DNA from 2 places in the Streptomyces sp. Q2 genome. Region 1 is predicted to be linked to the other one. Evidence: riboswitches for the same ligand, from Rfam matches in the RefSeq annotation. Region 1 holds a riboswitch; the other holds the start of a gene.
What was found. A riboswitch is a leader RNA that binds a small molecule or an ion and turns the genes downstream of it on or off. The one in region 1 is predicted to bind glycine.
Positions count from the first base shown of each region.

Region 1 (15,170 bases):
GTTGGAGAACAGCTCGGACCAGGCGGAGGAGGCCCGCAAGCAGACGGTCGAGAAGGAGAAGCAGCTCGGCATCCTGGCGGGCACGGTGGCCGCGCAGGGACCGGGCATCACGATGACCGTCGACGACATGAAGGGGGCGGTCAAAGCGGACATGCTGCTCGACGCGATCCAGGAGCTGCGCGCGGCCGGGGCCGAGGCGATCCAGGTGAACGGCGTGCGGGTCGTCGCGGGCACCTATCTGGCCGACTCCGGCAAGAGCGTGAGCGTCGACGGGAACAAGATCAACACCCCCTACCGTTTCAAGGTCATCGGCAAGCCGCAGGACCTCGAACCGGCGCTCAACATCCCTGGAGGCGTGGTGCAGACTCTCGAGAAGGAGCAGGCCACCGTGACCGTCGAGCGGTCGGACAAGATCGTCGTGGACGCCTTGCGAGCGGCGAAGCGGCCTGACTACGCTCGGTCGTCCTCCCAGTGAACCGGGGGTGCATGGGGGACGTCCGGCTAGGGCATGAGGTTGCGGGGGGTCGGCGCACCGATTGGGTGGTGCGTGGTGGAAACTGTCCGGTGGACACGGACGTTGTGAGGATGTCCGGATCGACCGGTGTGTTCAATCAGGGTTCGTCCTGCCCCACGGGCGGGTCTGTTTCGGTCAAGGGGAATCGCCCGTGAAGTTGTTTGCGAAGTTGTTCGGCAAGAGCGCGCGAGAGGGCAGCGACAATGCGACCGCCCGTCATCGCGCACAGCCCGACGCGGAAGGCCAGCGGCCGTTGTTCCGGGACCAGCTCGATGGTCCGGGTGATGACGTTTCCGGAGGTCAGGGCGCGCCGTCAGTTGACCCTGCCCAGTCCGGAGGCATAGGTTTCGGGCAACCGTCAACCTCAAGTTCGGGTGGAGGGTTTTCCCCTATGTCGGCCCTGGTGTGTACGAGGTGCGGTAACCGCAACGCGGAGAACAGCCGCTTCTGCTCCAACTGCGGCGCTCCGCTGCGGGCCGGGGCAACGCCCGAGCGTCCTTCCGAGACGACGTCCACGATCTCCATCTCCGGGCTCGAGGCCTACGACGCCGAGGTCACGGGCCAGACGCAGATGCCCATGCTCTCCCCGGAGGCGCAGGCTGCCGTCGACGCGCTGCCGCTCGGCTCGGCGCTCCTGGTGGTGCGTCGTGGTCCGAACTCGGGCAGCCGCTTCCTGCTGGACGGCGATCTGACCACGGCCGGGCGTCACCCGCAGAGCGACATCTTCCTGGACGACGTGACGGTCTCCCGTCGGCACGTTGAGTTCCGCCGTGGTCCGGACGGCTCGTTCACGGTGGCCGACGTGGGCAGTCTGAACGGCACGTACGTCAACCGTGAGCGGATCGACCAGGTCGCTCTGTCGAACGGTGACGAGGTGCAGATCGGCAAGTACCGGCTGGTCTTCTACGCGAGCCAGCGGGGCTACTGACCCTCCCGGGAAGGTCCATGCTGCAAACACCGAGCGGCGGTGCCGGGCACGGTACCGCCGCCACGGACAGCGGGCTGATGAGCATCGGCACGGTGCTGAACGCGCTGCGTGACGAGTTCCCCGAAGTCACCATCTCCAAGATCCGTTTTCTGGAGTCGGAGGGGCTCATCGAGCCGCAGCGGACCCCGTCGGGGTATCGCAAGTTCAGCGCCGACGACGTCGAGCGCCTCGGTCACGTCCTGAGGATGCAGCGGGACCACTATCTGCCACTCAAGGTGATCCGCGAGCACCTTGACGCCATGGAACGCGGTGAGGCCGCGCCACTGCCGACGGTGAGCCGGCAGCGGGACGGCGAGGGTCTCGCGGAAATCGAGGCGCCGACGGCGGCCAGGATCGGGCGGGCCGAGCTGATGGCCGCCGCCGGGATCGGCGAGCAGGAACTTCAGGAGTGGGAGTCCTACGGGCTGATCACTCCGCTGCCCGACGGGGCGTACGACGCCGAGGCGGCCACTGTGGCCTCGCTCATCGTCGAGCTCGGGCGGTTCGGGATCGAGCCGCGGCATCTGCGGGTGATGAAGGCGGCGGCCGACCGGGAGGCGGGGCTGGTCGACCAGGTGGTGGCCCCGCTGAGGCGCCATCGCAACCCGCAGACCAGGGCACACGCCGAGGCCCGTACGAAGGAGCTGGCGGGGCTCACGGTGAAGCTGCACGCGGCGCTCGTGCAGACCGCGCTGGGCGTGCGGCTGCCGTGAAGCGGGAGGGTTCGCACGGGTCGGATAGGCCACCCGTTCCCTGCCCGACTACCCAAACATCCCGGGCACGGCCTAGGGTTGCTGTGTGAACGAGCTCGATGTCGTAGGTGTCCGGGTCGAAATGCCCTCCAACCAACCGATCGTGCTCCTGCGTGAAGTGGGAGGCGACCGCTACCTCCCCATCTGGATCGGGCCTGGGGAGGCTACGGCGATCGCTTTCGCGCAGCAGGGCATGGCCCCCGCTCGACCGCTGACCCATGACCTGTTCAAGGACGTGCTGGAGGCCGTCGGGCAGGAGCTCACCGAAGTGCGCATCACGGACCTGCGTGAAGGCGTCTTCTACGCGGAGCTGGTCTTCGCCAGCGGTGTCGAGGTGAGCGCCCGGCCGTCCGACGCCATAGCGCTGGCCCTGCGCACCGGGACGCCGATCTATGGCAGTGACGGTGTGCTCGACGACGCCGGCATCGCGATTCCGGACGAGCAGGAGGACGAGGTGGAGAAGTTCCGCGAGTTCCTCGACCAGATCTCGCCCGAGGACTTCGGAACCAGCAGCCAGTGAGGCGTCCGCCGCCTCGTGGGCGAACCAGCCCGCGGGGCCTGGCAAGGTCCGTTGACGCCTCAAATGCCGGCATTTGCCAGCGGCGCGTGAGAGAGTCCTGCGGGCCGCTCCGAGCACATTCGGCTAGCCTTTCCCCGCGGTGGGGTGCGGGAAACCACTCGAAGGGTGATTATCACCCGGCGTGCCGAGTGTGGCGATCGTTGACGCGCCCCTGGTGACTGCCTACCGTCGAGAAGGCAGGTCAAGGACGGAGGTCGGCGTGAGAAGCAGCGGCGACGGTACGGCTGGGGGTGCCCCCGGACGCGGTCTCGGGGCGAGCGGTCCGTACCCGCTTCACAGCAACGCGGCCGATCACGCTCCGCAGCGACCGACGGCCGTGCCGAGCAGCGGAGGGGCGACGTCCATGGCGTCCGAGCAGATCGGCTACCGCGGTCCGACGGCCTGCGCGGCCGCCGGTATCACTTACCGGCAACTGGACTACTGGGCCCGCACCGGTCTCGTCGAGCCGAGTGTGCGGCCCGCCCACGGGTCGGGGACGCAGCGTCTCTACAGCTTCCGGGACGTTGTCGTCCTGAAGATCGTCAAGCGCTTTCTGGACACCGGGGTGTCGCTGCAGAACATCCGCACCACCGTTCAGCACCTGAGGGAACGCGGTTTCTGCGACCTGGAGCGCATGACGTTGATGAGCGACGGTGCCACGGTCTACGAATGCACCTCGCCGGACGAGGTCCACGCGCTGCTGCAGGGCGGCCAGGGCATCTTCGGGATCGCCGTGGGTGTCGTGTGGCGGGACGTGGAGAACGCGCTTTCTCAGCTGCACGGGGAGCGGATCGACACCGGGGAGACCCTTGTCGGGCACAACCCCGCGGACGAGCTGGCGCGGCGGCGCAACCGGGCGGTCTGACAGTCCGCCCCGCTCTTCGGAGACGGCATTGTCAGTGGCGTAGGGCAGCATCGGAGATGTGAGAAGCGCGCCCACGATCCTGCATCTCGACATGGATGCCTTCTTCGCTTCGGCGGAGCAGGCCTCCAAGCCGAGCCTGCGCGGGAAGGCCGTCGTCGTGGGCGGGCTCGGGCCGCGTGGCGTGGTGGCCACGGCGTCGTACGAGGCACGGGTCTTCGGAGTGCATTCGGCGATGCCGATGGCCCAGGCGCGTCGGCTCGCCCCGAACGCGGCGTATCTGGTGCCGCGCGGGGCGTTCTACCGGTCGATCAGCGAGCAGGTGATGGGGCTTCTGCGGGCGCTGTCGCCTCTTGTGGAGCCGTTGAGCCTGGACGAGGCGTTCGTGGACCTGGAGGCCGGGGGAGCGGCCTGGGACGACGCGTCGGCGCGGCTGGCCGGGGCGAAGCTGAGGACCGACATACGGGCCGTCACCGGGCTCACGGGGTCGGTGGGCCTCGCCGCCTCCAAGATGCTCGCGAAGATCGCCTCGGAGCAGGCCAAGCCCGACGGACTGGTGGTCATCGAACCGGGGACCGAGCGGGCCCTGCTCGGGCCGATGTCGGTGCGGACGCTGCCGGGGGTGGGGCCGACCACGGGCGACCATCTGCGGCGGGCCGGGATCCACACGATCGACGAGATCGCCGAGGCGGGTGAGGACGAACTCGTACGGCTGCTGGGCAAGGCCCATGGGCACGCGCTGTACGCCATGGCGCTGGCGCACGACGAGCGGCCGGTGGTGGCCGAGCGGGAGGCGAAGTCGGTGTCCGTGGAGGACACGTACGACGTCGACATCCACGACCGGGTCAGGGTGGGGCTGGAGGTGCAGCGGCTGGCCGACCGGTGTGTCCGGCGGTTGCGGGGCTCGGGACTGTCCGGGCGGACCATCGTGCTGAAGGTGCGGAGATACGACTTCTCGACGCTGACCCGGTCCGAGACCTTGCGGGGGCCCACGGACGATCCGGCGGTGGTGCGGGAGGCGGCCGCGCGCCTGTTGGACTCGGTGGACACGACAGGGGGTGTGCGGCTGCTGGGAGTGGGCGTGAGCGGCCTGGCCGACTACACACAGGAGGACCTGTTCGCGCAGGCGGCGGGGGAGCTGGCGGACAGCGCCGGGTCGGTGGAGGACGCCGACGAGGTGCCCGCGGTGGAGCCGGCCGCGCCGGTCGAGCGGCGGTGGGTCTCGGGGCACGATGTCGCCCATGCCGAGTACGGGCACGGGTGGGTGCAGGGGAGCGGGCTCGGGCGGGTGACCGTGCGGTTCGAGACACCGGACTCGGAGCCGGGGCGTGTGCGGACCTTCCGGGTCGACGATCCGGACCTGGAGCCGGCGGAGCCGTTGCCGTTGGTGGAGCGACGACCTGGGGCGGCTGAGGGCGGGGCGTCTTCGGCGGAGGGGGGCCGGGTGCGGGCGGGGTGAAGCGCGGTGGGGGTTGTGCGGATGAGTGGGTGTCCGGATGAGTTGGTGGGAGGTGGGAGGTGGGAGGTGGGCCGGCGGGATGGGTGCGCGAGGTGCACCCGCGTCGGCCGAGAGGGGATGCGGGGGCGTCTGCGGACGGAGGTTCGCGGTTCGCGGGGTTCGTGCGTGACCGGAGTTGGTGTGGGCCGGGCGTGGGTGGCGCAGCCCGGCGCTGACGGGGTGCCGCCTGCGCCCACCCGTGCCGCCCCGAGCGGCACGACTGCCCGCAGGCTGACGGGGTGGCGCCTGTGCCGCCTGGGCCCACTGGTGCCGCCCCGAGCGGCACGATTGCCCGCAGGTTGGCGGCGGGGTGGCTGTGAGGGTCAGGGGTCGTCGGTGCCTGCCAGTTTGCCGAAGGTGTGGTCCGGGATGGGGGGAGGGGCGCCCAGGTCCAGGCCGTAGTGGTGGTAGAGCTGGAGTTCTTGTTCGGGGGAGAGGTGGCGGCCCACGCCGAAGTCGGGGGCGTCCTTGATCAGGGCGCGGTCGTAGGGGACGTGGAGGGTGCCCTCGATCAGTTCGCTCGGTTCCAGGGGGACGAAGGCGTCCCGGGAGAAGAGGCCGGTGCGTATGGCGGCCCACTCCGGTTCACCGGTCGCGTCGTCGAGGTAGACCTCGTCGATGGTGCCGAGCTTGGTGCCGTTGCGGTCGAACGCCTTGCGGCCGATCAGGTTGCGCGGATCGATGTCGGTCTGCACGGGCCCTCCACATGGTCGCAACTCATCCGTAGGCACTACAAAAGAGCAGAATCTGGAAGGCGGCCACTCGAAGGTTGGAGCGTGGACCGCGCTGGTACGCTGACAAACGGCTGCTGACCCCGTGCGGGAGAGTCCTCCAGACATCATCGGAGGCGCCGAAGGAGCAAATCCTCCCCGGAATCTCTCAGGCCCACGTACCGCACGGACGAGGTCACTCTGGAAAGCAGGGCGGGTGCCGACGGCGTCGACGGCTTCCGCTCTCACCGACGGTGAAAGTCGGGTGCCCTCGGGTGTCCGGTGAAGCTCTCAGGTTGAGATGACAGAGGGGGAGGCCGTCCGGGTACCCGCGCCGCGGTGACCCTCGAAGGTCGTGTCAGACCAGGAGGCCTCCGTAATGACCGCCCATCGCATTCCGCTCTCCGAGCTCGAGCAGGGAATCCCCTTCGAGCAGCGCCACATCGGGCCCGACCAGGAGGCGCGGGCCAAGATGCTCGCGCAGGTCGGGTACGGCTCGCTCGACGAGCTCACCGCCGCCGCGGTCCCGGACGTGATCAAGAACGCCGACACGCTGGAGCTGCCGGGGGCCCGCACCGAGGCCGAGGTGCTGGCCGAGCTGCGCTCGCTGGCCGACCGGAACCAGGTTCTCGACTCCATGATCGGGCTCGGGTACTACGGGACCTTCACGCCGCCCGTCATCCTGCGGAACGTCATGGAGAACCCCGCCTGGTACACGGCGTACACCCCTTACCAGCCCGAGATCTCCCAGGGGCGGCTCGAAGCCCTGCTCAACTTCCAGACCATGGTCGCCGACCTCACCGGGCTGCCGACCTCGGGCGCCTCGCTGCTCGACGAGGGCACCGCGGCCGCCGAGGCCCTGGCGCTGTCGCGGCGCATGGGCAAGAACAAGAAGGGCCTCTTCCTGGTCGACGCGGACACGCTGCCGCAGACCATCGCGGTGATCGAGACCCGCGCCGAGCCGACCGGTGTGGAGGTCGTGGTCGCCGATCTCAGCGACGGTATTCCGGCCGAGATCGCCGGGCGTGAGATCAACGGCGTGCTGCTCCAGTACCCGGGCGCCTCCGGTGCCGTACGCGACATCAAGCCCGTGATCGAGCAGGCGCACGAACTCGGGGCGCTGGTGACCGTCGCCGCCGATCTGCTGGCGCTGACGCTGCTGAAGTCCCCGGGGGAGCTCGGCGCGGACATCGCGGTCGGCACGACGCAGCGCTTCGGTGTGCCGATGGGCTTCGGCGGCCCGCACGCCGGATACATGGCGGTGCGCGAGAAGTTCGCGCGCAGCCTGCCCGGACGGCTCGTCGGGGTGTCAGTGGACGCCGACGGGAACAAGGCGTACCGGCTCGCTTTGCAGACCCGTGAGCAGCACATTCGCCGGGAGAAGGCGACCAGCAACATCTGCACCGCGCAGGTGCTGCTCGCGGTGATGGCCGGTATGTACGCCGTCTACCACGGCCCCGACGGCCTGCGGACCATCGCGCGGCGCACCCACAGGTACGCCGCGGTCCTCGCCGCGGGCCTGACGGCCGGCGGGGTCGAGGTCGTGCACGGCTCCTACTTCGACACGCTGACCGTCCGGGTGCCGGGGAGGGCCGCCGAGACCGTCGCGGCCGCGCGGGCCAACGGCGTCAATCTGCGGCTCGTCGACGGTGACCACGTGTCCATGGCCTGCGACGAGACCACTCTGCGGGCCCAGCTGGGCGCCGTATGGGCCGCGTTCGGGGTCGAGGGCGACATCGAGGCGCTCGACGCGGTCACCGAGGAGACTCTGCCGGACGCGCTGCTGCGGAGCGACGAGTACCTGGCGCACCCCGTGTTCCACCAGTACCGCTCCGAGACCGCGATGCTGCGCTACCTGCGCCGCCTGGCCGACCGCGACTACGCCCTCGACCGGGGCATGATCCCGCTGGGCTCCTGCACCATGAAGCTCAACGCGACCGCCGAGATGGAGCCGGTCACCTGGCCCGAGTTCGGGCAGCTGCACCCGTTCGCGCCCGCCGAGCAGGCGCAGGGCTACCTCACGCTCATCCGCGAGCTGGAGGAGCGGCTCGCCGAGGTCACCGGGTACGACAACGTGTCGCTGCAGCCCAACGCCGGCTCGCAGGGCGAGCTGGCCGGGCTGCTCGCCGTACGCGGGTATCACCGTGCGAACGGTGACGATCAGCGGACCGTGTGCCTGATCCCCTCGTCGGCGCACGGCACCAACGCCGCCAGCGCGGTCATGGCGGGGATGAAGGTCGTCGTCGTGAAGACCGCCGGTGACGGCGAGATCGACGTCGAGGACCTGCGGGCGAAGATCGAGCAGTACCGGGACGAGCTGTCGGTGCTGATGATCACCTACCCGTCGACACACGGTGTCTTCGAGGAGCACGTCGCCGACATCTGCGCCCAGGTGCACGAGGCGGGCGGGCAGGTGTACGTCGACGGTGCCAACCTGAACGCGCTGGTGGGCCTGGCCAAGCCGGGGCACTTCGGCGGTGACGTCTCGCACCTGAACCTGCACAAGACCTTCTGCATCCCACACGGCGGCGGTGGGCCGGGTGTCGGCCCGGTGGGCGTGCGCGCGCACCTGGCGCCGTATCTGCCGAACCACCCGCTGCAGCCCGCGGCCGGACCGGAGACGGGCGTCGGGCCGATCTCGGCCGCGCCCTGGGGGTCCGCCGGGATCCTGCCGATCTCGTGGGCGTACGTCCGTCTCATGGGCGGGGAGGGGCTCAAGCGGGCCACGCAGGTGGCGGTGCTCAGTGCCAACTACATCGCCAAGCGTCTGGAGCCGCACTACCAGGTGCTCTACACCGGCCCGGGCGGGCTGGTCGCGCACGAGTGCATCATCGATCTGCGGCCGCTGACCAAGGCGACCGGTGTGAGCGTCGACGACGTCGCCAAGCGGCTCATCGACTACGGCTTCCACGCGCCGACGATGTCCTTCCCGGTGGCCGGCACGCTGATGATCGAGCCGACCGAGTCCGAGGACCTGACCGAGCTCGACCGGTTCTGCGAGGCGATGATCGCCATTCGTGCGGAGATCGAGAAGGTTGGCAATGGCGAGTGGTCCGCGGAAGACAACCCGCTGCGGAACGCGCCGCACACCGCCGGAGCGCTGGGCGGGGAGTGGGAGCACGCCTACACGCGCGAGGAGGCCGTCTTCCCTGCCGGTGTGTCGGTGGCGGACAAGTACTGGCCGCCGGTGCGTCGGATCGACCAGGCCTTCGGCGACAGGAACCTGGTCTGCTCCTGCCCGCCGCTGGAGGCGTACGAGGACTGACGTGTAGTACTCGGGAGGACTGACGCGTAGTACGTGGTGAGGGCCACTAGGTGATGAGGGCTCCGTCCGGCGGTTCGTCGGGCGGAGCCCCTGTGCGTCGGTTCGTCGGGCGGAGCCCCTGTGCGTTACGGGGTCGCGAGGGAGATCTCGGTCGACTTGATCAGGGCGACGACCGCCGTGCCGGGTGCGAGGGCCAGGTCCGTCACGGCGTCCCTGGTGATCACCGCCGTCAGGTCGTCGCCGTCGAGGGCGACCTTGACGGAGGCCATGGCGCCGCCGGTCGTGAGGTCGCGGACGGTGCCCGCGAGCTGGTTGCGGATGGAGACGCCTTCGACGGGGGCGGTGGCCAGGGAGATCTCCGTCGACTTCACCAGGGCGTGTACGGCGGAACCCGCGGCGAGGCCGAGTTCCTCGGCGGCCTCCAGGGTGATCGCCGCGGTGAGGTTCCGGCCGCCGGTGAGGCGGACCTTGACCGTGGCCATGACCTCGCCGGGGGTGACGGCGGTGACGGTGCCGGGGAGCTGGTTGCGGATGCTCAGGCTCATGGAGAGGGCCTCGTTGGGGGTGGGGAGTGGGGCCCCCACGGTAGTCGGAGGCAGGGCTTATGCCGGGTATGCGTGAGTCTGGCTCGCCTTGACCGTTGCCCAGGCCGGTGCGCCCGGGTGCAGGTCGAGCTCCGCCGCCGCGACCGTCGTGAGGTCGGCGGCGAGGGGGAGTCCGCCGGTGAGGTCCACGCGGATCTGGTCGCCGTGGGTCTCCAGGCCGGCCACTTCGCAGCGCCACAGGTTGCGGGCGCTGGAGCCGGTGGGGCGGTCGCGGTGGAGGGTCACGGCGCTCGGGGGGAACGCGACGAAGACCGGTCCGGAGAGGTCCTCCGTGGTGGTGATGGCGGGGCCGGCGTCCAGACGGACCGTGTGGCCTTCGGCCTGGCCTCTGTAGAGGTTGAGGCCGACCAGCTGTGCGATGTAGTCCGTGCGGGGGTGACGGGCGATGTCGGCGGGTGTGCCCTCCTGGACGACCCGGCCGTGCTCCACGACCACCAGCCGGTCGGCCAGCACCATGGCGTCCAGCGGGTCGTGGGTGACCAGGACGGCGACGGCCTCGAACTCGGCGAGGTGGCGGCGGAGTTGGGCGCGCACCTCCAGGCGGGTGCGGGCGTCCAGGGCTGCCAGGGGTTCGTCGAGGAGGAGCAGACGGGGACTGGTGGCCAGGGCTCGGGCCAGGGCGACGCGCTGGGCCTGGCCGCCGGAGAGGCGGCGGGGCTTGGCACCGGCGTGGTCGGCGAGGCCCATGCGGTTCAGCCACTCGGCGGCCTGCGCGCGGGCCTCCGTCTTGGTCGCGCCGTGGCAGCGGGGCCCGAAGGCCACGTTGTCCAGGGCGGAGAGGTGTGGGAAGAGCAGGTAGTCCTGGAAGACGACGCCGACCGGGCGGGACTCGGGGGGCGTACGGTCCAACTCGGCCCCGTCCAGGCGCAGGTGGCCGCCGGTGAGCGGGGCGAGGCCGGCGAGGGCGCGCAGGGCGGTGGTCTTGCCGGCGCCGTTCGGGCCGAGCAGGGCGACGACGTCGCCGGGGGCGGCGGTGAGGGTGACGTCGAGGCGGAAGGTGTCGCGGGCGACGATGAGGTGGGCGTTGAGGCCTTCGGTGTGGGTGCCCGTGCCCGTGCCTGTGCCGGTGCCTGTGCCGCTGGCGGTGGCGGTGGCGCCGGTTGTGGTGTCGTCGACGTTGGTCATGAGGGGCGTTTCCTGGAGTCTGTGCGTGACCGGGGTCGGTGCGGGCCGGGGGTGGGTCGCGCTGCCCGGCGCTGACGGGGTACCGCCTGCGCCCACCCGTGCCGCCCCAAGCGGCACGACTGCCCGCAGGTTGTGGGGTGGGGTGTCGCTTGTGCTCGCCGGTGTCGTCTTGAGTGGTGTGACTGTCCGCAGGTTGTGGGGTGGGGTGTCGCTTGTGCTCGCCCTTGTCGTCCTGAGTGGCATGACTGGCGGCAGGCTGGGGTGCGTTGATGCGGTCGGCCAACCCAGCTGGGCAGGGTGGGTGGGGCGCCGAATCGGGCGGGTCGGGGGGTCATGAGGGTGTTGTCCAGCGGTCGCGCAGGCCTGCCAGGACCGCGATCGATACGCCCAGCAGGACCAGGCTGAGGGCGATGGCGGCTGCCGGGTCGTTCTGGAGGGCCAGGTAGACCGCGAGTGGCATGGTCTGGGTCCGGCCCGGGAAGTTGCCCGCGAAGGTGATCGTGGCCCCGAACTCGCCGAGGGCTCGTGCCCAGGCGAGGACGGAGCCCGCTGCGATGCCCGGCATGATCAGCGGCAGCGTGACCCGGCGGAACGCGGTGAAGCGGGAGGCGCCGAGGGTGGTGGCCGCCTCCTCGTAGCGCGGGTCGGCGGCGCGCAGGGTGCCCTCGACGCTGATGACGAGGAACGGCATCGCCACGAAGGTCTCCGCGAGGATCACGCCGGCCGTGGTGAACGGGAGCGTGATCCCGAACCAGGAGTCCAGCCACTGCCCGGCCACGCCGTTGCGGCCGAGGGCGAGCAGCAGTGCGACGCCGCCGACCACCGGGGGCAGGACCAGGGGCAGGGTCACCAGGGCGCGGACCAGACCGCGTCCGGGGAAGTCGGTGCGGGCCAGCAGCCAGGCCAGGGGGACGCCGACGACCAGGCTCAGGGCGGTCGCCGCCGTGGCGCACACCAGGGACAGGCGCAGGGCCTCCCAGACCTCCGCGCTGGTCAGCTGCTCGGGGAGGCTGCGCCAGGGAGCTCGTACGAGCAGGGCGACCAGCGGGAGGAGCAGGAACGCCAGCCCTGCCAGGGCGGGGACGAGGAGGGGCAGGGGCACGCCTCGGCGGGCGCCTGTCCGCAGAGGCCGCCGCCGCCCACCCTCCGGGAGGACGTCTGCGGGCGTGGTCTTGTCGGGCCTGGTCATGGCGCGAGGAACCCGGCCCCGGTCAGGACCTTCTGGCCCTCGGCGGACCTCACCAGTTGGATGAAGGCGTTGGCGGCGGCGGGGTTGGGCGCGTTCTTGAGGAGGGCGATCGGGTAGTCGTTGACGGCCTTTGCCGACTCGGGGAACTCCACGCCTGTCACCTTGTCACCGGCCGTCTTGACGTCCGTCTTGTAGACGACGGCGGCGTCGGCCTCCTTCAGCTCGACCTTCGTGAGGGCGCTCTTGACGTCCTGCTCGTAGGAGACCGGGGTGAGCTTGAGGCCGGCGGTCTCCAGGGCCGTCTGGGCGGCGGAGCCGCACGGCACCGTCTTGTCGCACAGGACGACCTTCAGGTCGGACTCGGTGAGGTCCTTGAGGGAGGTGACCTTGTCGGGGTTGCCCGGCAGGGTGGCGATCTCCAGCTGGTTGCGGACGAACGTGGCGGGCGGGCCGGCCGTGTCCTTCTCGTCCGTCACGATCGCCATGGGCTTGGCGCTCGCGGCGGCGAACACGTCGGCCGGGGCGCCGCCCGTGATGTTCGCGGCGAGGGTGTCGCTGCCGCCGAAGCTGAAGGTGACCTTCGTGCCGGGGTGCTCCTTCTCGAACCGCTTGCCCAGGGTCGTGAAGCTCTCCTGGAGCGAGGCGGCGGCGAAGACGGTCACCGTGCCGGAGAGCTTCGCGGAGGAGTCGGATCCAGCCGAGCCCGAGTCCGCTTCGGAGGAGCCGGAGGAGGAGCACGCGCCGAGGGCCAGCAGTGCGGCGGCTGCCGCGCCGACCGCCTGAAGGGTCCGGCGGGTCCGGCGCGCGGAACGGGTCATCACGGGTCCACTCCCTCGGTCTGCCTGCAAAGAGCCCGTCGGACCCTTCCGGTGCACCGATCATACTTCCGCATATGCGAGGCATAAGTCCGCTGTGGCATCGCATGAGCTGGGGTGTGAATCGTGCAGGGTTGCATGTGCGTTCACACGTACGTCACGCCGAGGGGAGTCTTAGACGCGGTCGATGTGTACATTCGTCGACTTCACGCGGGCCGTCGCCTCCATGCCGACCTCCAGGCCGAGTTCCTCGACGGCTTCGCGGGTCAGCAGGGAGACGAGCCGGTGCGGGCCTGCCTGGATCTCGACCTGGGCGGCGACGTCGCCCAGTTTGATCGCCGTGACGATGCCCGGGAAGGCGTTGCGGGCGGAGGTGTACGGCGTGTCCTCGTCGGTGCCGGCCGCCCTGGCCAGTTCCACCGAGAACGCGGCCAGATCCCGCCCGTCGACGAGCCGCCGCCCGCTGTCGTCGCGGTGGGTCGCCACCCGGCCGGCGTCCGCCCAGCGGCGCGCGGTGTCGGGGCTCACGCCGAGCAGCTTCGCCGCCTGGCCGATCGTGTAGGACTGCATGCGGTCACGATAGGGCCGTGAACGGTGGGTCGTGGATGGCGGGCCGTGTATGTGGGGCAGGGCGCGCCGAGGGCGGGGTGGTGGCGCGCTCAGCCGGTGTGGACGCGTGGCCGGCGGGTCCGGTCGGGTTCCGCCTCGCGCAGGACCTCGCGGGTGACCGGGGCGACCTCGCCCTGGCCGAAGAGGAAGAAGCGCAGGAAGTTGGTGAAGGGGTTGCCCTCGGTCCATTCGAAGTAGATGTGCGGGGTGCAGCCGGTGGCGTCGCGGGCGTGCAGGAGCAGGGCGGCCAGTGCGTTCGGTATGGAGGACGACTCCAGGGTCAGGACGCGGTAGCGGTCGTGCAGGACCTCGCCGCGTACGGTCAGACCCGACTCGAACTCGGAGGGGTCCACGACCGTGACCTCGACGAAGACGAAGTCCTCTCCGGCGAAGTCGTTGTCCTCCCGGATCTGCTCGATCTTGTCGCGGTACTCGGCCTTGTCCCGGCGGTCGGGCTCGTTGGCGATGAACCGCATCTTGCGGCTGGCCATGTCGCGGATGAAACGTTCTGCCATGTCGTCCAGCGTCACGCCGGTCACGCGCAGTTCGAAGGCGCGGGCCAGCCGGGACAGCAGGGAGACCAGGATGATGCCGGCGATGAAGCAGGCGCCGATCTTCACGCCGTCGGGTCGCTCGATGACGTTCATGACGGTCGTGTAGAGGAAGACCGCCGAGATCACCGCGAAGGCGACGGTCCAGTTCCGCTGGCCTGCCTTGCGGGCGGCGATCGTCACCGCGATGGCCGCGGAGCTGATCAGCACCAGTACGCCGGTGGCATAGGCACCGCCCTGCGCGTCGACGTTCGCGTCGAAGATCCAGGTGACGAGGAAGGCGACGAGGGTGAAGACGATGACCATGGGGCGCACCGCGCGGGCCCAGTGCGGGGCCATGCCGTAGCGGGGCAGGTAGCGGGGCATCAGATTGAGCAGCCCGGCCATCGCGGAGGCACCGGCGAACCAGAGAATGGCGATGGTCGAGACGTCGTAGACCGTGCCGAAGGCGTTGCCCAGGTAGTCGTGCGCCAGGAACGCCAGGGCGCGTCCGTTCGCCTGGCCGCCCGGCTCGAACTCCTTCTCCGGGATCAGCAGGGTGGTGATGAAGCTGGTGGCGATCAGGAAGGCGCTCATGACCAGGGCGGCGGTGGTGAGAAGTTTCTTCGTGTCGCGGATCCGGCCGGTCGGCTGTTCGTCGGTGTCGTCCGGGTCGCCCTGGACGTGGGGCATGACCGCCACGCCGGTCTCGAAGCCGGAGAGGCCGAGAGCGAGCTTGGGGAAGACCAGCAGGGCCACGCCGATCATGGCGAAGACGTTGCCGTGTTCGGCGGTCAGTGCGCTGGACCAGGCGGTGACCACGTGGCCGGCCGTGATGACGTGCCACAGGCCGACGAAGACGACGACGAGGTTCAGCGCCAGGTAGACGCCCACCAGGACGACCGCGACCCCGATCGCCTCCAGGAAGCCCTTGAGGAACACCGCGCCCAGCAGCGCCACCAGGATCAGCGTGATCAGCAGCTGCTTGTCGTGCAGGGCACCCGTGAGGTGGGGGTTCTCGACGAGGTGGGTCGAGGCGTCCGCCGCCGACAGCGTGATGGTGATCAGGAAGTCGGTCGCGGCGAAGCCGAGCAGGGTCAGGACGAACAGCTTGCCCTTCCAGAAGGACAGCAGCCGTTCCAGCATCGCGATCGAGCCCTCGCCCCGGGG
Region 1 covers NZ_JBXEJE010000034.1:88,442-103,611, reverse strand. Annotated here, with positions in the region: gene ACWBNA_RS33465 (DUF881 domain-containing protein) at 1-475, shown strand, start outside; gene ACWBNA_RS33460 (FHA domain-containing protein) at 537-1,442, shown strand; gene ftsR (transcriptional regulator FtsR) at 1,460-2,194, shown strand; gene ACWBNA_RS33450 (bifunctional nuclease family protein) at 2,280-2,753, shown strand; gene ACWBNA_RS33445 (MerR family transcriptional regulator) at 3,013-3,657, shown strand; gene ACWBNA_RS33440 (DNA polymerase IV) at 3,716-5,113, shown strand; gene ACWBNA_RS33435 (PRC-barrel domain-containing protein) at 5,476-5,847, opposite strand; glycine riboswitch at 5,962-6,057, shown strand; gene gcvP (aminomethyl-transferring glycine dehydrogenase) at 6,242-9,127, shown strand; gene ACWBNA_RS33425 (TOBE domain-containing protein) at 9,253-9,672, opposite strand; gene ACWBNA_RS33420 (ABC transporter ATP-binding protein) at 9,730-10,857, opposite strand; gene ACWBNA_RS33415 (ABC transporter permease) at 11,189-12,046, opposite strand; gene modA (molybdate ABC transporter substrate-binding protein) at 12,043-12,864, opposite strand; gene ACWBNA_RS33405 (TOBE domain-containing protein) at 13,036-13,431, opposite strand; gene ACWBNA_RS33400 (APC family permease) at 13,521-15,170, opposite strand, start outside.

Region 2 (15,170 bases), on a different contig from region 1:
TTGTCGTTGGTGTCCTTGGTGGCGTCGGCGTCCTTGGTGACGCCGGTCTCCTTGGAGACCTCCGCCGCCACCGCCGCCGACGTCTCCGCCGACTCCGCCAGCACCTCGTCCGCGACCAGCTCGGCCGCCTCCTTGGCGACCGTCAGCAGCACGGTGTCCTGCGGGGCCTGGTCCTCGAAGTTCTCCGGGTGGTGACAGGCGACCTGCTGGCCGGGCTTCAGCTCGACGAGCGGCGGCTCGGTCGTCTTGCAGATCTCCGTCGCCTTCCAGCACCGGGTGTGGAACCGGCAGCCGCTCGGCGGCGAGATCGGCGAGGGCACGTCGCCCTTGAGCAGGATGCGCTCGCTCTTGGCCGACTTGCGGCGCGGGTCCGGGATCGGCACCGCCGACATGAGCGCCTTGGTGTACGGGTGCATCGGCGCCCGGTACAGCGCGTCGCGGTCGGCGAGTTCCACGATCTTGCCGAGGTACATCACGGCGATGCGGTCCGAGACATGGCGGACGACGGACAGGTCGTGCGCGATGATCACGTACGTCAGGCCCAGCTCCTGCTGGAGGTCGTCCAGCAGGTTCACGACCTGCGCCTGGATCGACACGTCCAGGGCCGAGACCGGCTCGTCCGCGACGACCAGCTTCGGGTTCAGCGCGAGCGCGCGGGCGATGCCGATGCGCTGGCGCTGGCCGCCGGAGAACTCGTGCGGGTAGCGGTTGTAGTGCTCGGGGTTGAGACCCACGACCGACAGCAGCCGCTGCACTTCCTTCTTGATGCCGCCCTCGGGCTCGACGCCCTGCAGCCTGAAGGGAGCGCCGACGATCGTGCCGATGGTGTGGCGCGGGTTCAGCGACGAGTACGGGTCCTGGAAGATCATCTGCACGTCGCGGCGCAGCGGACGCATGCCGCTGACCCCGAGGTGCGTGATGTCCTTGCCCTCGAACTCGACCTTGCCCGCGGTCGGTTCGAGGAGCCGGGTGATCAGCCGGCCCATGGTGGACTTGCCGCAGCCGGACTCGCCCACGACGCCGAGCGTCTCGCCGGAGCGGACCTCGAAGTCGATGCCGTCGACCGCGTGCACCGCGCCGACCTGCCGCTGGAGCAGGCCCTTCTTGATCGGGAAGTGCTTCTTCAGCCCGGTCACCTTCAGCAGGACCTCGCCGGGGGCGGGGTCCTTCGTGAGGGTGGCGGCGGCGCCCTCCATCTGAGGGGCATCGCCCTGCGCGGGAATCGTCACCGCTTTCTCGTCGTCACTCACAGCTTCGGCGCAATCTCTTCGGTCCAGATACGCTCCCGCTGCTCCGTGCCCAGATGGCAGGCGGCCCAGTGCCGGCTGCCCACTTCGGCGAGCTCGGGGCGGACGGTGCGGGTGACGTTGTCCTTCGGGAGGTCCGCGTACGGGCAGCGCGGGTTGAAGGCGCAGCCGGACGGGATGTTGATCAGCGAGGGCGGGGAACCCTTGACCGGGATCAGACGCTCCTGCTGCTCGCGGTCCAGGCGCGGCATCGAGCCGAGCAGACCCCAGGTGTAGGGGTGCCGGGGCTCGTAGAACACCTTGTCGGCCGGGCCCCGTTCGACGCAGCGGCCGCCGTACATCACCAGGATGTCGTCGGCCAGTTCGGCGACGACGCCCAGGTCGTGGGTGATGACGATGACCGCGGAGCCGAACTCCTTCTGCAGGTCGCGGATCAGGTCGAGGATCTGCGCCTGGACGGTCACGTCCAGGGCGGTCGTCGGCTCGTCCGCGATCAGCAGCTCGGGGTTGTTGACCAGCGACATCGCGATCATCGCGCGCTGGCGCATACCGCCGGAGAACTCGTGCGCGTAGCTGTCGACGCGCTTGTCCGGCTGCGGGATGCCCACCCGGTCGAGCATCTCGATGGCGCGGCGCTTGGCGGTCTTCTTGTCGACGTCGTGGTGGATCCGGTACGCCTCCACGATCTGCTGGCCGATCGTGTAGTACGGGTGCAGCGCCGACAGCGGATCCTGGAAGATCATCGCCATCTCGCGGCCGCGCAGCTTGCGCACGTAGTCCGGGTCGGCGGACAGGAGTTCGGTCCCGTCCAGCCAGATCTCGCCGGAGATCTGCGCCTTGCGCTTGCCGTACTGGCCGGCGGTGTGCAGGCCCATGATGCCGAGCGAGGTCACCGACTTGCCGGAGCCGGACTCGCCCACGATGCCGAGGGTCTTGCCCTTCTCCAGCTGGAAGCTGAGCCCGTCGACGGACTTGACCAGGCCGTCGTCGGTGGGGAAGTGCACCTTCAGGTCGCGCACTTCCAGGAAGGAGGTCGGAGCGGGCGAGGAACCGGTGGGCTCGCCCACGGCCGCTCCGCTCTTGCTGAGTTCGGTCACGTGAGCCTCACTCGGGGGTCGATCACGGCGTACAGGATGTCCACCACGAGGTTGGCGAAGAGCACCGCGATAGAAGTGATCAAGGTGACGCCCAGGATGATGGGCAGGTCCTGATTCTTGATGGCGTTGAGCACCGCCTGGCCGAGGCCGGGCAGGCTGAACGTGGTCTCTGTCAGGATCGCGCCGCCGATGAGGGCGCCGAGGTCCATGCCGAGCATGGTCAGGATCGGCGTCATCGTCGAGCGCATGGCGTGCTTGCCGATGACGGTCTGCTCCTTGAGACCCTTGGCGCGGGCGGTGCGGATGTAGTCCTCGCCGAGGATCTCCATCATGGTGGCCCGGGTGATCCGGGCGTACATCGCCGCGTACAGGAACGCGAGGGTGATCCACGGCAGGATCATGCCGCCGAACCATCCGCCGAAGCTTTCGTCCAGAGGCACGTACTGCCCGTCGAACAAGTTCAGCCCGAAGACGAAGATCGACAGGGACAGCATGCCGGTGAAGTAGATCGGGAGAGAGACACCCGAGAGCGCGATGAGCATCGCGCCGCGGTCCCAGAAGGTTCCCCGCTTGAGCGCGGAGAGCACGCCCGCCGCGACGCCGAGGATCAGCCACAGCACGGCTGCACCGAGCGCGAGCCCCAGGGTCACCGGGAAGCGGTCGGTGAGCACCGGCCAGACGGCCTGCTCGCTACGGAAGGAGTAGCCGAAGCACGGCGCGGCACACTCGGTGATGTCACCGCCGCCCGAGTAGGTGCGGCCGACGAAGATGCCCTTGAAGAACTCCCAGACCTGGACGTAGATCGGGTCGCCGAGACCCAGCTTCTGCCGCACCGCCTCGACGGCGGCCGGGTCGGCCTGCTTGCCCACGAAGCTCGAGGCGATGTCTACCCCCGCCCACTTGGGGACGAGGAAGAAGATGCCGAAGACCACCATGATGATGACCACGAGCATCACTGCGGCGGCGAACAACCGCCTGATGAGGTAAGCGAGCACAGCTCTCGGCCCGCCGCGGACCGCGGGCCACCGGAGGTTGTCCGGTGGCCCGCGATCACGCTGCGCCGGCCTTCACCTGCCTTTCGTGCCGTGTGGCGGGTGCGCCGGGACTACTTTGCGGACTTCAGACCGAGGTTGACGAAGTCGTACATACCGCTGTAGCCGTCGGTGGTGTACACGTTCGCCAGGTTGTCCGAGCGCCAGTTGATGAACTTCTCGAAGACGAAGGGCAGGTAGTACGCGCCCTCCATCACCTTGTGGTTGATCTCCGTGGCGATCTTGGTCTTGCCCGCGTCGTCCAGCGTGGTGATGTAGTCGTCGAACAGGCCGTCGATCGCCTTGTCCTTGATCAGAGCGAAGTTGTTGTTACCGCTCTCCAGGATGTACTTGCTGTCCCACAGCGGCATACCGAAGCCCTGGACGGTCGGGAAGTCCGGACCCCAGCCCATGATGATGATGCCGTAGCCCTTCTTCTTCACGTTCTCGGGGCTGCCGATGATGCCGGTGGTCTGCGAGCCGTCGAACTGGTCGATCTGGGCGTTGATGCCGACCTTCTTCAGCGAGGCCTGCAGGGACTGGGCGGTGGCCACCTCGACCGGCTTGTTGTTGCGGACGGCGATGGTGGTGGAGAAGCCGTTCGGCTTGCCACACGCCTTCAGCGCTTCCTTGGCCTTGGCGGCGTTGCCGGACTTGTTGGCGCCGGCGATCTCGTACGGGTCGTACTTCTGGCCCTCGGCACCCGACACGGACGGCGGCAGCATGTTGGTACCGATGTCACCACCGGCGATGGGGCCACCACGCGCGGTCTGCAGCGACACGTGGTCGGCACCGTAGATCACGGCCTTGCGGCACTCGACGTTGTTGAACGGCGCCACACTCTGCGGGAAGGTCGCGTAGCGGATGTAACCGGAGACCGGGTTGTCCAGGTTGGCCTTGTGCTGCTTCAGGGCGGTGGTGCGGCCCTGCGGCGACATGCCGGTCTGGTTGAGGTCGAGGTCCAGGTCACCGTTGAGCAGACGCTGGTCCAGCTGGTTGGCGTCCGAGAAGAACTTGACGGTGATCTTGTCCGGGTAGGCCTTGCGGATCGGGTCCGAGGCCTGCTTCCACTCGGTGTTGCGGACCAGGGTCATGTCCTTGCCCGGGCTGTACGACTGGAACTTGTACGGGCCGGAGGAGAACGGGTGCAGCGCGTACTTGGACTTGGTGTCCTTGTCCTGGCGGACCGGGGACGCGGAGATCAGACCCAGCATCTCCTCGAAGTCCGAGTTGGCGGCCGGCAGCTTGAAGACGACGGTCTTGTCGTCCGGCGTCTCGATCGCCTTCAGACCCAGCTTGTCCGGGGAGGTGTCCTTGTACGGGCCCTTGTACTCGCCCTTCGGGTCCAGAACGTCCTTCAGGTAGACCGGACCACCGGACAGCACGTCCTGCGCCCACACGCGCTCGATGCCGTACTTCACGTCCTTGGACGTGATCGGCTTGCCGTCCTCCCACGTCACGCCGTCGCGCAGCGTGTACGTGTAGGTCTTGCCGTCGTCCGTGACCTTGGCGAGACCGGTGGCGAGGTCCGGGGCCAGCTCGGCGCCGGCCTTTCCGGGCTCCGTCTTGTTCGTGACGAGCTGACGGCTGTAGTAGCGCGCGAAGTTCCACATGAAGCCGTAGTAACCGCGCGTGGTGTCCCACGAGTCGGCATCCTGGGCGCCACCGAACTTCAGCGTGCCGCCCTTCTTGGCGGCAGAAGCCTGGGCGACCTTGTTGTTCGCGGCGTCGAAGCCGGCGGCGCCGGTCGCCGAACCGTTGTCGCCGTCATCTCCACCGCCGCCGCACGCCGCCGTGGTCAGCAGCGCGGCGACCGCGGCGACAGCGGCAAACGCCTGCTTCCGCCGCCCTGAGGTGCGTTGGGTAGTCACGATCTCGGATCCTCCGGATTTGATGAGAGACCCCGTGTGAATGCCACGGGACAGTTGGGGTGCTGCGCTTGGATCGGGTCCGCGGTTCAACGGGAGGCCTTCGGGTCCAGCGCGTCCCGGACGCCGTCGCCGAAGAGGTTGAAGGCCAGCACGGTGATGAAGATCGCCACGCCCGGGACCACCATGTACATGGGGTCCGACTCGTAGTAGTCGATCGCGCTCGAGAGCATCTGGCCCCACGAGGCGGTGGGCGGCTTGACGCCCACGCCCAGGAAGCTGAGCGCCGCCTCGGTGAGGATGTTGGTGGGGATCATCATCGTCGTGTACACGACGATCGGGGCGACGAGGTTCGGCAGCAGCTCCTTGAACAGGATGTACAGCCGCCCCGCGCCCAGCGACCGGGCCGCCTCGACGTACTCGCGCTCGCGCAGCGACAGTGTCTGGCCGCGCACCACGCGTCCGATGTAGGGCCAGCCGAAGAAGCCGATGACCAGGATCATCACGAAGACGCGCACGCTCGACCCGGTCAGCCCCAGCATGTCGTTCGGCATGACGGAGACCAGCGCGATGATGAACAGCAGCTGCGGGAAGGCGAGCAGACCATCCATCACCCGGCTGATCAGGGAGTCGATCCAGCCGCCGAAGAACCCGGCGAGGATGCCCAGCACCGTTCCGAGGATCACGGCCACCAGGGCGGACAGGAAGCCCACCAGCAGCGAGATCCGGGCGCCGTAGAGGATGCGGGCGAAGATGTCGCGGCCGTTGACCGGCTCGACGCCGAGCAGGTGTTCGCCGCTGATGCCGCCCAGGGAGCCCGTGGGCGTTCCGAACAGCGGGTCGATGAGGTTCTCGTGGTACTCGTTCGGGTCCTGCCCGAGGATCCCGGTGATGACCGGGGCCAGCAGCGAGATCACCACGAGGAGGAGAACCACGACGCCACCCGTCAGGGCGAGCTTGTCCCGCTTGAGGCGCTCCCAGGCGATCCGGCCCAGGGAGCGTCCCTGTACGGCCTTCGCATCGGCGCTGACCAGCGCCGCTTCTTCGGCCGCGCTCGGGGCCGCTTCCGCGGTCGGCTCGTGCAATGGTGCCGTCATCTGGCAGGGACCCCTCTCAACCGGCGGTAGCCGGCCCGCACTTGCCGCTGTGGCGGCATTGATCAGTCCGTCGTACACAGGGACGAAAGGCCCCTGGTGCCGGAGTCTTCAACGCTTTGGCGATCTGTTGCCAGACTTGGCGGTGAAAGGATGCATAAACGTGATGCGGGCTGGAGGGTTCCGTTATCCGGACGCCGGGTAACGCGGGTCGGACGCAGGCTAGTTAGGACATTGGGGATACACGGGTACTATCCACCCTGTTCTACGCGCGGAGACATGCCGGGCCACCGGGGCCGGGATGACGGTCGGTCAGTATCCGCCGCGGGCCGGCGGATAGCCGTATCCGGCCGCCGGAGCCTGGACCGAGGAGGGGGCCGGGGCGGGCGCCGCATGGGCCTCGCGGTCGTAGAACGGGCGGGCGCTCGCCCGCATCCACAGGGCCACCGGGTCGTACTCGTCGGACATCGCCACCGTCGACACCGGCAGCCCGTCCGGGACCGCTCCGATCGACTGCTGCATCATCGCGCGCACCGAGTCGACGGCCGGCGGGCTGGTGTCGTACACGTCGAGACCGATGGCCAGATACGGTGCCCCGAGCGCGGGCTGCACCCAGGCGCGGCGCAATGAGCGGACGGCCGGGGTGCGGTGGGCGTTCTGCGCCATCAGGGCGTAGAACTGCGGGATCTCGATGCCGGGTTCGGACAGCCGGAGCGGACCGGCGGGCTGGCGCTCCAGACCGGTGGCGATCCGGCGCAGGTCGAGCCAGGGGATGCCGACGCCGCCGCCGGGGGCGTGCGGGTTCAGCCACAGGCCGTAGTGGTCGGGGTAGAGGGTGCGGGCGACGTCGATGCCGTCGACGACCTCGTAGGAGCGGTTCCAGCCGCTGGCCGAGAGTTCCTGGGCCGAGGTCACGCACGGGGCGTAGCCGTAGCCGTCGACCTCCATGTTCCCGTACTGGGCGTCGGGCGAGCCTGCCTGGCCGTGCCACAGGAGCATCCAGACCTGGCCGGAGGAGGGGGTGGCCAGCGCGCGCAGGAGTGCCTCGTAGGCGTCGTAGCGCCCGGGCGTCACCTGGCGCAGCATGTGCTCGACCTGACCGGCCGCGATGCCGCTGGCGCTCACCTGTACCGCCCCTTCGTGAAGTTGCCTCGATATGTAACCAGCTTATGCGCTGCGCTGGCTGAGCCCTGGAGAGCTCGGGGCTGCTCGTCTGTGGGCGGGTGCGGCACGATTGTGGCTTGTCGAGCAGTTCCCCGCGCCCCTGACTACCTCAGTAGCCGTACTGGTAGAAGGGCCGGACCTGCTCGCGCATCCAGTGGCCCACCGGGTCGTCCGCCACGTCCAGGAGGACCAGGTTGACCGGCCAGGGGGCCGGGGCGCGGCCCAGGGCCCTCGCCAGGGCGTCCATGGGGATCGTGCGGAGGTCGGCGGCCTCCGCGTGGGAGAGCTCCACGCCGACGAACATCACCGGGTCCGCCGTCTCGATCGCCGCGAGGCAGCGGCGGGCCGTGAGGACGACGCCCGTCGCCGCGAACTCGGCCGAGGCGGCGGCGAGGAAGTCGACGGGGTCGTCCTTCCAGTCGGGCTCGTAGACCTTGACGCGGCCGCCGCTCGCCGGACCGTCCAGCGGGGTGCGGCCGGAGCGGCACAGGTCGGCCACGGCGGCCGGGGGCAGCGGGACGCCGACCGTGCCGTCCGGGTTCACGGCGATGCCGACCTGCGGGGGCAGGCCGCGGGCGAACTCCACCGCGGGCGCGATGGTGTACGACAGGTGCGAGCCGACGACCTGACGGAACTGCTCCTCGGAGCTGAAGACCGGCACATAGGCCTGGCCGTCGATCTCCAGGGTGGGAAGGTCGAGCGGGCCGCTGTGCGGGCCGCCGCCGCTGGGCAGCGGCACCCACACGAAGCTGCGGCCGAGCACCTCGATGATCCGCCCGCCGGCCCCGGGGACGCCGAGGGAGGCGGAGAGCACCTCCTCCAGCTCGTTGCCGGGCCATCCGCCGTGCGAATGGGGGTGCGCCTGTGCCGGGAACTCCGAGAAGCCCGCTGCGAGATCCGCCGGGAAGTCCATCTGCCGCCTACCGCCTGCCGAGTACCACTGCTGTGGCTGAAAGGCTAGCGGGTGCGGACGCTCGCGGGTCAGCCCGTGAAGCCGATCCGGCGCAGGACGTTCGCCGCGTCCCGGTCGATCAGGACCGCCGAGTCGCAGCCCTGGGGCAGGTCGCCCTTCTCCACGGAGCTGATCAGGCGGGAGGCCGCGCCGCGGTGGCGCAGGAACGCGTACCTCGAGACTCCCCGGCCGCGTTCGCGCTGGCCGGCCAGGGCCGTGCCGGGAGTGACGTCGAGCAGCAGCAGGTGCAGGATGCCGCCCCTGCGGCGGGCCTCGCGGGCCAGCCAGCCGCGTACCCAGGCCTGCGTGCCGCAGTCGTGCACGACGACGCCCTCGCCGGAGCGCAGGGCGCGGCGCAGTCCGGCGTAGTGGGCGAGGCGGACGAGCGGGCGGTAGACCGCGTACGGCAGGAAGCGGGACAGCCGGCCGTCCCAGCGGTCGCGGGTGTCCTGGGAGTCGATCCGCAGGCCCTTGACCGTGCGTCGCATCAGCGTGGACTTGCCGCTGCCGGGCAGGCCGGTGATCACGACGAGGTCGCGGGGTCCGAAGAGCAGTGCGTGCGGGCTGTGGCCCTCGCGTTCGCGCAGGTCGCGGAGGACGGGTCCCGGGCGCGTCCCGCACGCCTGGCGGGCCTTGGCCGCGGGCTGCTCGGGCAGCGCGACGGCCGAGGTCGTGGCGTACGCCGTGGTCCTGTTCACCGTGATCGTCCTCCCCTGGGGCGGGTCACGAGTTCCCCTCCCCGTCGAGTGTAAAGAGAAGGTAATACGGGGTGTCTCCTGTTTTCATGCGCTTACTGCCACAGGCCGGTTACAGATGCGGCCTGCCGCGCACCGAAGATGCGTGCGATGATGTGCGCGCCAACTGCATACCGGCCGTTTGAATCCGCGCGGGAGAGTCCCCAGCCGTACGTCGCTGGGGCGCCGAAGGAGCAAGTCCCTCCCTTGAATCTCTCAGGTCCCCGTTACCGCGCGGGCGAGGCACATCTGAAAAGCGGGCCGCTGCCACAGTGGCTCCACCCAAGGTGCAAGTCGTGACCACCCCTGCGCGGGGTCATGACGAACCTCTCAGGTTCCGATGACAGATGGGGAGGAACGACCTCGCCGTCATGCCTTGGGAGACGACCGTCCGATGAGCAGCACCGCACCCCGTCACACCGCGCTCGATGCCCTGCATCGCGCGCTCGGCGCGACGATGACCGACTTCGCCGGCTGGGACATGCCCCTGCGCTACGGCTCCGAGCGCGACGAGCACACCGCCGTGCGCACCCGGGCCGGTCTCTTCGACCTCTCGCACATGGGCGAGATCACGGTCACCGGCCCGCAGGCCGCCCGGTTCCTGAACTACGCGCTCGTGGGCAACATCGCGTCCGTCGGCGCCGGCCGGGCCCGCTACACCATGATCTGCCGCGAGGACGGCGGCATCCTCGACGACCTGATCGTCTACCGGCTCGAAGAGACCGAGTACATGGTCGTCGCCAACGCCTCCAACGCCCAGGTGGTGCTGGACGCGCTGACCGAGCGGGCCGCCGGTTTCGACGCCGAGGTGCGCGACGACCGGGACGCCTACGCCCTGATCGCCGTGCAGGGACCCGAGTCGCCGGGGATCCTGAAGTCCCTCACCGACGCCGACCTGGACGGCCTGAAGTACTACGCCGGCCTGCCCGGCACCGTCGCCGGCGTCCCGGCGCTCATCGCCCGCACCGGCTACACCGGCGAGGACGGCTTCGAGCTGTTCGTGAAGCCGGAGCACGCGGTCGAGCTGTGGCAGGCCCTGACCAAGGCGGGCGAGGGCATCGGCCTGGTCCCCTGCGGCCTGTCCTGCCGGGACACGCTGCGTCTGGAGGCGGGCATGCCGCTGTACGGGCATGAGCTGTCGACGTCGTCGACGCCCTTCGACGCCGGGCTCGGACGCGTCGTGAAGTTCGAGAAGGAGGGCGACTTCGTGGGGCGCGAGGCGCTCACCGCGGCCGCTTCCCGCGCCGAGAGCAACCCCCCGCGCGTCCTCGTCGGCCTGGTCGCCGAGGGGCGTCGCGTCCCACGTGCCGGGTACGCGGTCGTCGCCGGCGGCGAGGTGATCGGCGAGGTCACCTCCGGCGCGCCCTCCCCCACGCTGGGCAAGCCGATCGCGATGGCGTACGTCGACGCCGCGCACGCGGCGCCGGGCACGCCGGGTGTCGGTGTGGACATCCGGGGCAGCCACGAGCCGTACGAGGTCGTGGCGCTGCCGTTCTACAAGCGCCGCAAGTAGAGACTCAAGCGCCAGAAGTAGACACTTGAGCGGTCCGTGCGCGTGACCCTGCGCACATTTCCGCTGCTCACGTGCGTTTCCAGCAGTCCCTCATTCACCAGCACTCCCCCGCGTACAGGAGAATTCAGGCCATGAGCAACCCCCAAGAGCTGCGCTACAGCAAGGAGCACGAGTGGCTGTCGGCCGCCGCGGACGGCGTCTCGACGGTCGGCATCACGGAGCACGCGGCCAACGCGCTCGGTGACGTCGTCTTCGTCCAGCTCCCGGAGGTCGGCGCCGCGGTGACCGCGGGCGAGACCTGCGGCGAGCTGGAGTCGACCAAGTCGGTCTCCGACCTGTACTCCCCGGTCAACGGCGAGGTCACCGAGGTCAACGAGGACGTCGTCAACGACCCGTCGCTGGTGAACTCCGCTCCCTTCGAGGGCGGGTGGCTGTTCAAGGTGCGCGTCGCCGAGGAGCCGGGCGACCTGCTCTCCGCCGACGAGTACACCGCCTTTTCCGCCGGCTGAGGAGTCGTACACCTGATGTCCGTTCTGAACACGCCCCTGCACGAGCTCGACCCGGAGATCGCCGCCGCGATCGACGCCGAGGTCGGCCGCCAGCAGTCCACCCTCGAGATGATCGCCTCCGAGAACTTCGCGCCCCTCGCGGTCATGGAGGCGCAGGGCTCGGTCCTCACCAACAAGTACGCCGAGGGCTACCCCGGCCGCCGTTACTACGGTGGTTGCGAGCACGTCGACGTCGCCGAGCAGATCGCGATCGACCGGGTCAAGGAGCTGTTCGGCGCCGAGTACGCCAACGTGCAGCCGCACTCCGGTGCCTCCGCCAACCAGGCCGCCCTGTTCGCGCTGGCCAAGCCCGGCGACACCATCCTCGGCCTCGACCTGGCACACGGCGGCCACCTGACCCACGGGATGCGGCTGAACTTCTCCGGCAAGCAGTTCGACGTGGTCGCCTACCACGTGGACGAGGCCGGTCTGGTCGACATGGCCGAGGTCGAGCGGCTGGCCAAGGAGCACCGGCCGAAGGTGATCATCGCGGGCTGGTCGGCGTACCCGCGGCAGCTGGACTTCGCCGAGTTCCGCCGGATCGCGGACGAGGTCGAGGCCTTCCTGTGGGTCGACATGGCGCACTTCGCGGGTCTGGTCGCGGCGGGCCTGCACCCGAATCCGGTCGAGTACGCCGACGTCGTCACGTCCACGACGCACAAGACGCTCGGCGGGCCCCGCGGCGGCATCATCCTCGCCAGGAAGGACTTCGCGAAGAAGCTGAACTCCTCCGTCTTCCCGGGCTTCCAGGGCGGTCCCCTGGAGCACGTGATCGCGGCCAAGGCGGTCTCCTTCAAGGTCGCCGCCTCCGAGGACTTCAAGGAGCGTCAGCGCCGTACGGTCGAGGGCGCGCGGATCCTCGCCGAGCGCCTCACCGCGCCGGACGCCCGTGAGGCCGGCGTGAACGTCCTGTCCGGCGGCACCGACGTGCACCTGATCCTGGTCGACCTGCGCGAGTCCGAGCTGGACGGGCAGCAGGCCGAGGACCGCCTCCACGAGGTCGGCATCACGGTCAACCGCAACGCCGTCCCGAACGACCCGCGCCCGCCGATGGTCACCTCCGGCCTGCGGATCGGTACGCCCGCCCTCGCCACCCGCGGCTTCACGGCCGAGGACTTCACCGAGGTCGCGGACGTCATCGCCGAGGCGCTCAAGCCGTCCTACGACGTCGAAGCCCTCAAGACCCGGGTCAAGGCGCTTGCCGCCAAGCACCCGCTGTACCCCGGTCTGAACAAGTAGTTCCTTTTTGTGGCGCGCCCCGCACACTCGTCAGTGCGGGGCACCCACCCCCTGCACCACCCGTACTGAGGAGTTCCCGTGGCCATCTCGGTCTTCGACCTGTTCTCGATCGGCATCGGCCCGTCCAGCTCCCATACGGTCGGCCCGATGCGCGCGGCCCGTATGTTCGCCCGCCGCCTGCGCAACGAGGCCCTGCTGGACTCGGTGGTGTCGATACGGACCGAGCTGTACGGCTCGCTCGGCGCGACCGGCCACGGCCACGGCACGCCCAAGGCGGTGCTGCTCGGCCTGGAGGGCGACTCGCCCCGGACGGTGGACGTGGAGAAGGCCGACCAGCGGGTGGCGGACATCAAGGAGGCGGGCCGTCTGCGGCTCCTCGGCGAGCACGAGATCGCCTTCGACTTCGACAAGGACCTCGTCCTCCACCGCCGTAAGACCCTCCCCTACCACGCCAACGGCATGACCCTGTGGGCGTACGACGCCTCGGGGGCCGAACTGCTCACGAGGACTTACTACTCGGTCGGCGGCGGCTTCGTCGTCGACGAGGAGGCGGTGGGCGCCGACCGCATCAAGCTCGACGACACGGTGCTCAAGTACCCCTTCCGCACGGGCGACGAGTTGCTGCGCCTGACGCAGGAGACCGGTCTGTCGATCTCCGCGCTGATGCTGGAGAACGAGCGGGCCTGGCGCACGGAAGAGGAGATCCGTGCGGGGCTGCTGGAGATCTGGCGGGTCATGCAGGCGTGCGTGTCGCGCGGCATGGCCCGCGAGGGCATCCTGCCGGGCGGCTTGAAGGTCCGCCGCAGGGCCGCCATGTCGGCACGCCAACTCCGGGCGGAGGGCGACCCGTTGGCGCACGCGATGGAGTGGATCACGCTCTACGCGATGGCGGTGAACGAGGAGAACGCGGCGGGCGGCCGCGTGGTGACCGCGCCGACGAACGGGGCGGCCGGCATCATCCCCGCGGTGCTCCACTACTACATCAACTTCGTGCCGGGCGCGGACGAGGACGGGGTGGTCCGCTTCATGCTGGCCGCCGGCGCGATCGGCATGCTCTTCAAGGAGAACGCGTCCATCTCCGGCGCCGAGGTCGGCTGCCAGGGCGAGGTCGGCTCCGCCTGCTCGATGGCGGCGGGCGCACTCGCCGAAGTCCTCGGCGGCTCCCCCGAACAGGTCGAGAACGCCGCCGAGATCGGCATGGAACACAACCTCGGCCTCACCTGCGACCCGGTCGGCGGCCTCGTCCAGATCCCCTGCATCGAGCGCAACGGCATGGCGGCGGTGAAGGCGGTCACGGCGGCCCGGATGGCGATGCGCGGGGACGGCTCGCACAAGGTGTCCCTGGACAAGGTCATCAAGACGATGAAGGACACGGGCGCCGACATGTCCGTCAAGTACAAGGAGACGGCCCGGGGCGGGCTGGCGGTCAACATCATCGAGTGCTGACGTCCGCCGCCGACGAGCGCAGGTCGGCGTTTCCATGTCACGCGCGGATCACCCGTGCCAAGGTGGGGCTGCAGTCAGCAATCAACTCGTGTCCCCCCACAGGCACTTCAGGGAGCCACCCATGCTGCGCGGCATCGACGTGAGCGCCTACCAGTCCGCCACCTACGACACCGACGGTCTGTCCTTCGTCTTCGTCAAGGCGACCGAGGGCCGTTCGTACATCAACCCGAAACTCGCCGCCCAGACGAAGCGGGCCCGGGACGCCGGCCTGGTCGTCGGCTTCTACCACTTCCTCTGGCCGGGCAACCTGACGGCCCAGGCGGAGTACTTCGTCGGCAAGGCCCCCGAGAGGGCGGGCGACATCCTGGTCGTCGACTGGGAGACGACCGGCGACGGCAGGCACGCCAGCAACGCGGAGAAGGACAACTTCATCCGCAAGGTGAAGGCGCTGCGGCCGAACAACAGGGTGATCTTGTACTGTAATAGGAACTACTGGCTGACCGTCGACACCACGTCGTACGCGGGTGACGGCCTGTGGATCGCGGACTACGTCACGGCCGGCCAACCCCGCATCAAGGCGAAGTGGCGCTTCCACCAGTACACCGACGACCCGCTGGACAAGAACGTGGCGGATTTCGCCGACAGGGCGGCGCTGCGCGAGTGGGCCGAGGGCGTCTGACATTTGGGGAGCTTGGGATCATGGGTGGGTCTGTCGGTGCCGTCAGCAGCAACGGGACGTACTCCTTCACCAAGCCGAACCGGGAGAGCATCACCCTGCTCGCCGGGCTCGGGGTGGAGGGGGACGTGCACGCCGGGACGACGGTGAAGCACCGGTTCCGGATGGAGAAGGATCCCTCGCAGCCGAACCTTCGGCAGGTGCACCTCATCCACGAGGAGCTCTTCGACGAGGTGCGGGGCGCCGGGTTCGAGGTCGCGGCCGGGGAGCTCGGGGAGAACGTCACCACCCGGGGGGTCGACCTGCTGGGGCTGCCGGTCGGAACCCTGCTGCACCTCGGGGGCGAGGCCGTCGTCGAGGTCACCGGGCTGCGGAACCCCTGTGCACAGATCGACAGGTTCCGGAAGGGGCTGTTGAAGCACGTCGTCGGACGGGACGCGGCGGGCGGAGCGCGGTTCAAGTCCGGGATCATGAGCGTCGTCGTCACCGGGGGCGTGGTGCGGCCCGGGGACCCCGTGAAGGTCGTCCTGCCGGACGGGCCGCACCTGCCCCTGAAGATCG
Region 2 covers NZ_JBXEJE010000030.1:81,610-96,779, forward strand. Annotated here, with positions in the region: gene ACWBNA_RS30970 (ABC transporter ATP-binding protein) at 1-1,250, opposite strand, end outside; gene ACWBNA_RS30975 (ABC transporter ATP-binding protein) at 1,247-2,344, opposite strand; gene ACWBNA_RS30980 (ABC transporter permease) at 2,341-3,339, opposite strand; gene ACWBNA_RS30985 (ABC transporter substrate-binding protein) at 3,450-5,246, opposite strand; gene ACWBNA_RS30990 (ABC transporter permease) at 5,333-6,340, opposite strand; gene ACWBNA_RS30995 (enhanced serine sensitivity protein SseB C-terminal domain-containing protein) at 6,650-7,462, opposite strand; gene ACWBNA_RS31000 (enhanced serine sensitivity protein SseB) at 7,611-8,414, opposite strand; gene ACWBNA_RS31005 (AAA family ATPase) at 8,483-9,157, opposite strand; glycine riboswitch at 9,331-9,430, shown strand; glycine riboswitch at 9,431-9,544, shown strand; gene gcvT (glycine cleavage system aminomethyltransferase GcvT) at 9,582-10,700, shown strand; gene gcvH (glycine cleavage system protein GcvH) at 10,832-11,209, shown strand; gene glyA (serine hydroxymethyltransferase) at 11,225-12,487, shown strand; gene ACWBNA_RS31025 (L-serine ammonia-lyase) at 12,566-13,933, shown strand; gene ACWBNA_RS31030 (glycoside hydrolase family 25 protein) at 14,055-14,612, shown strand; gene ACWBNA_RS31035 (MOSC domain-containing protein) at 14,633-15,170, shown strand, end outside.
Region 2: linked by a shared signal. The riboswitch ahead of gcvT (glycine cleavage system aminomethyltransferase GcvT) and the one ahead of gcvP (aminomethyl-transferring glycine dehydrogenase) in region 1 are both predicted to bind glycine.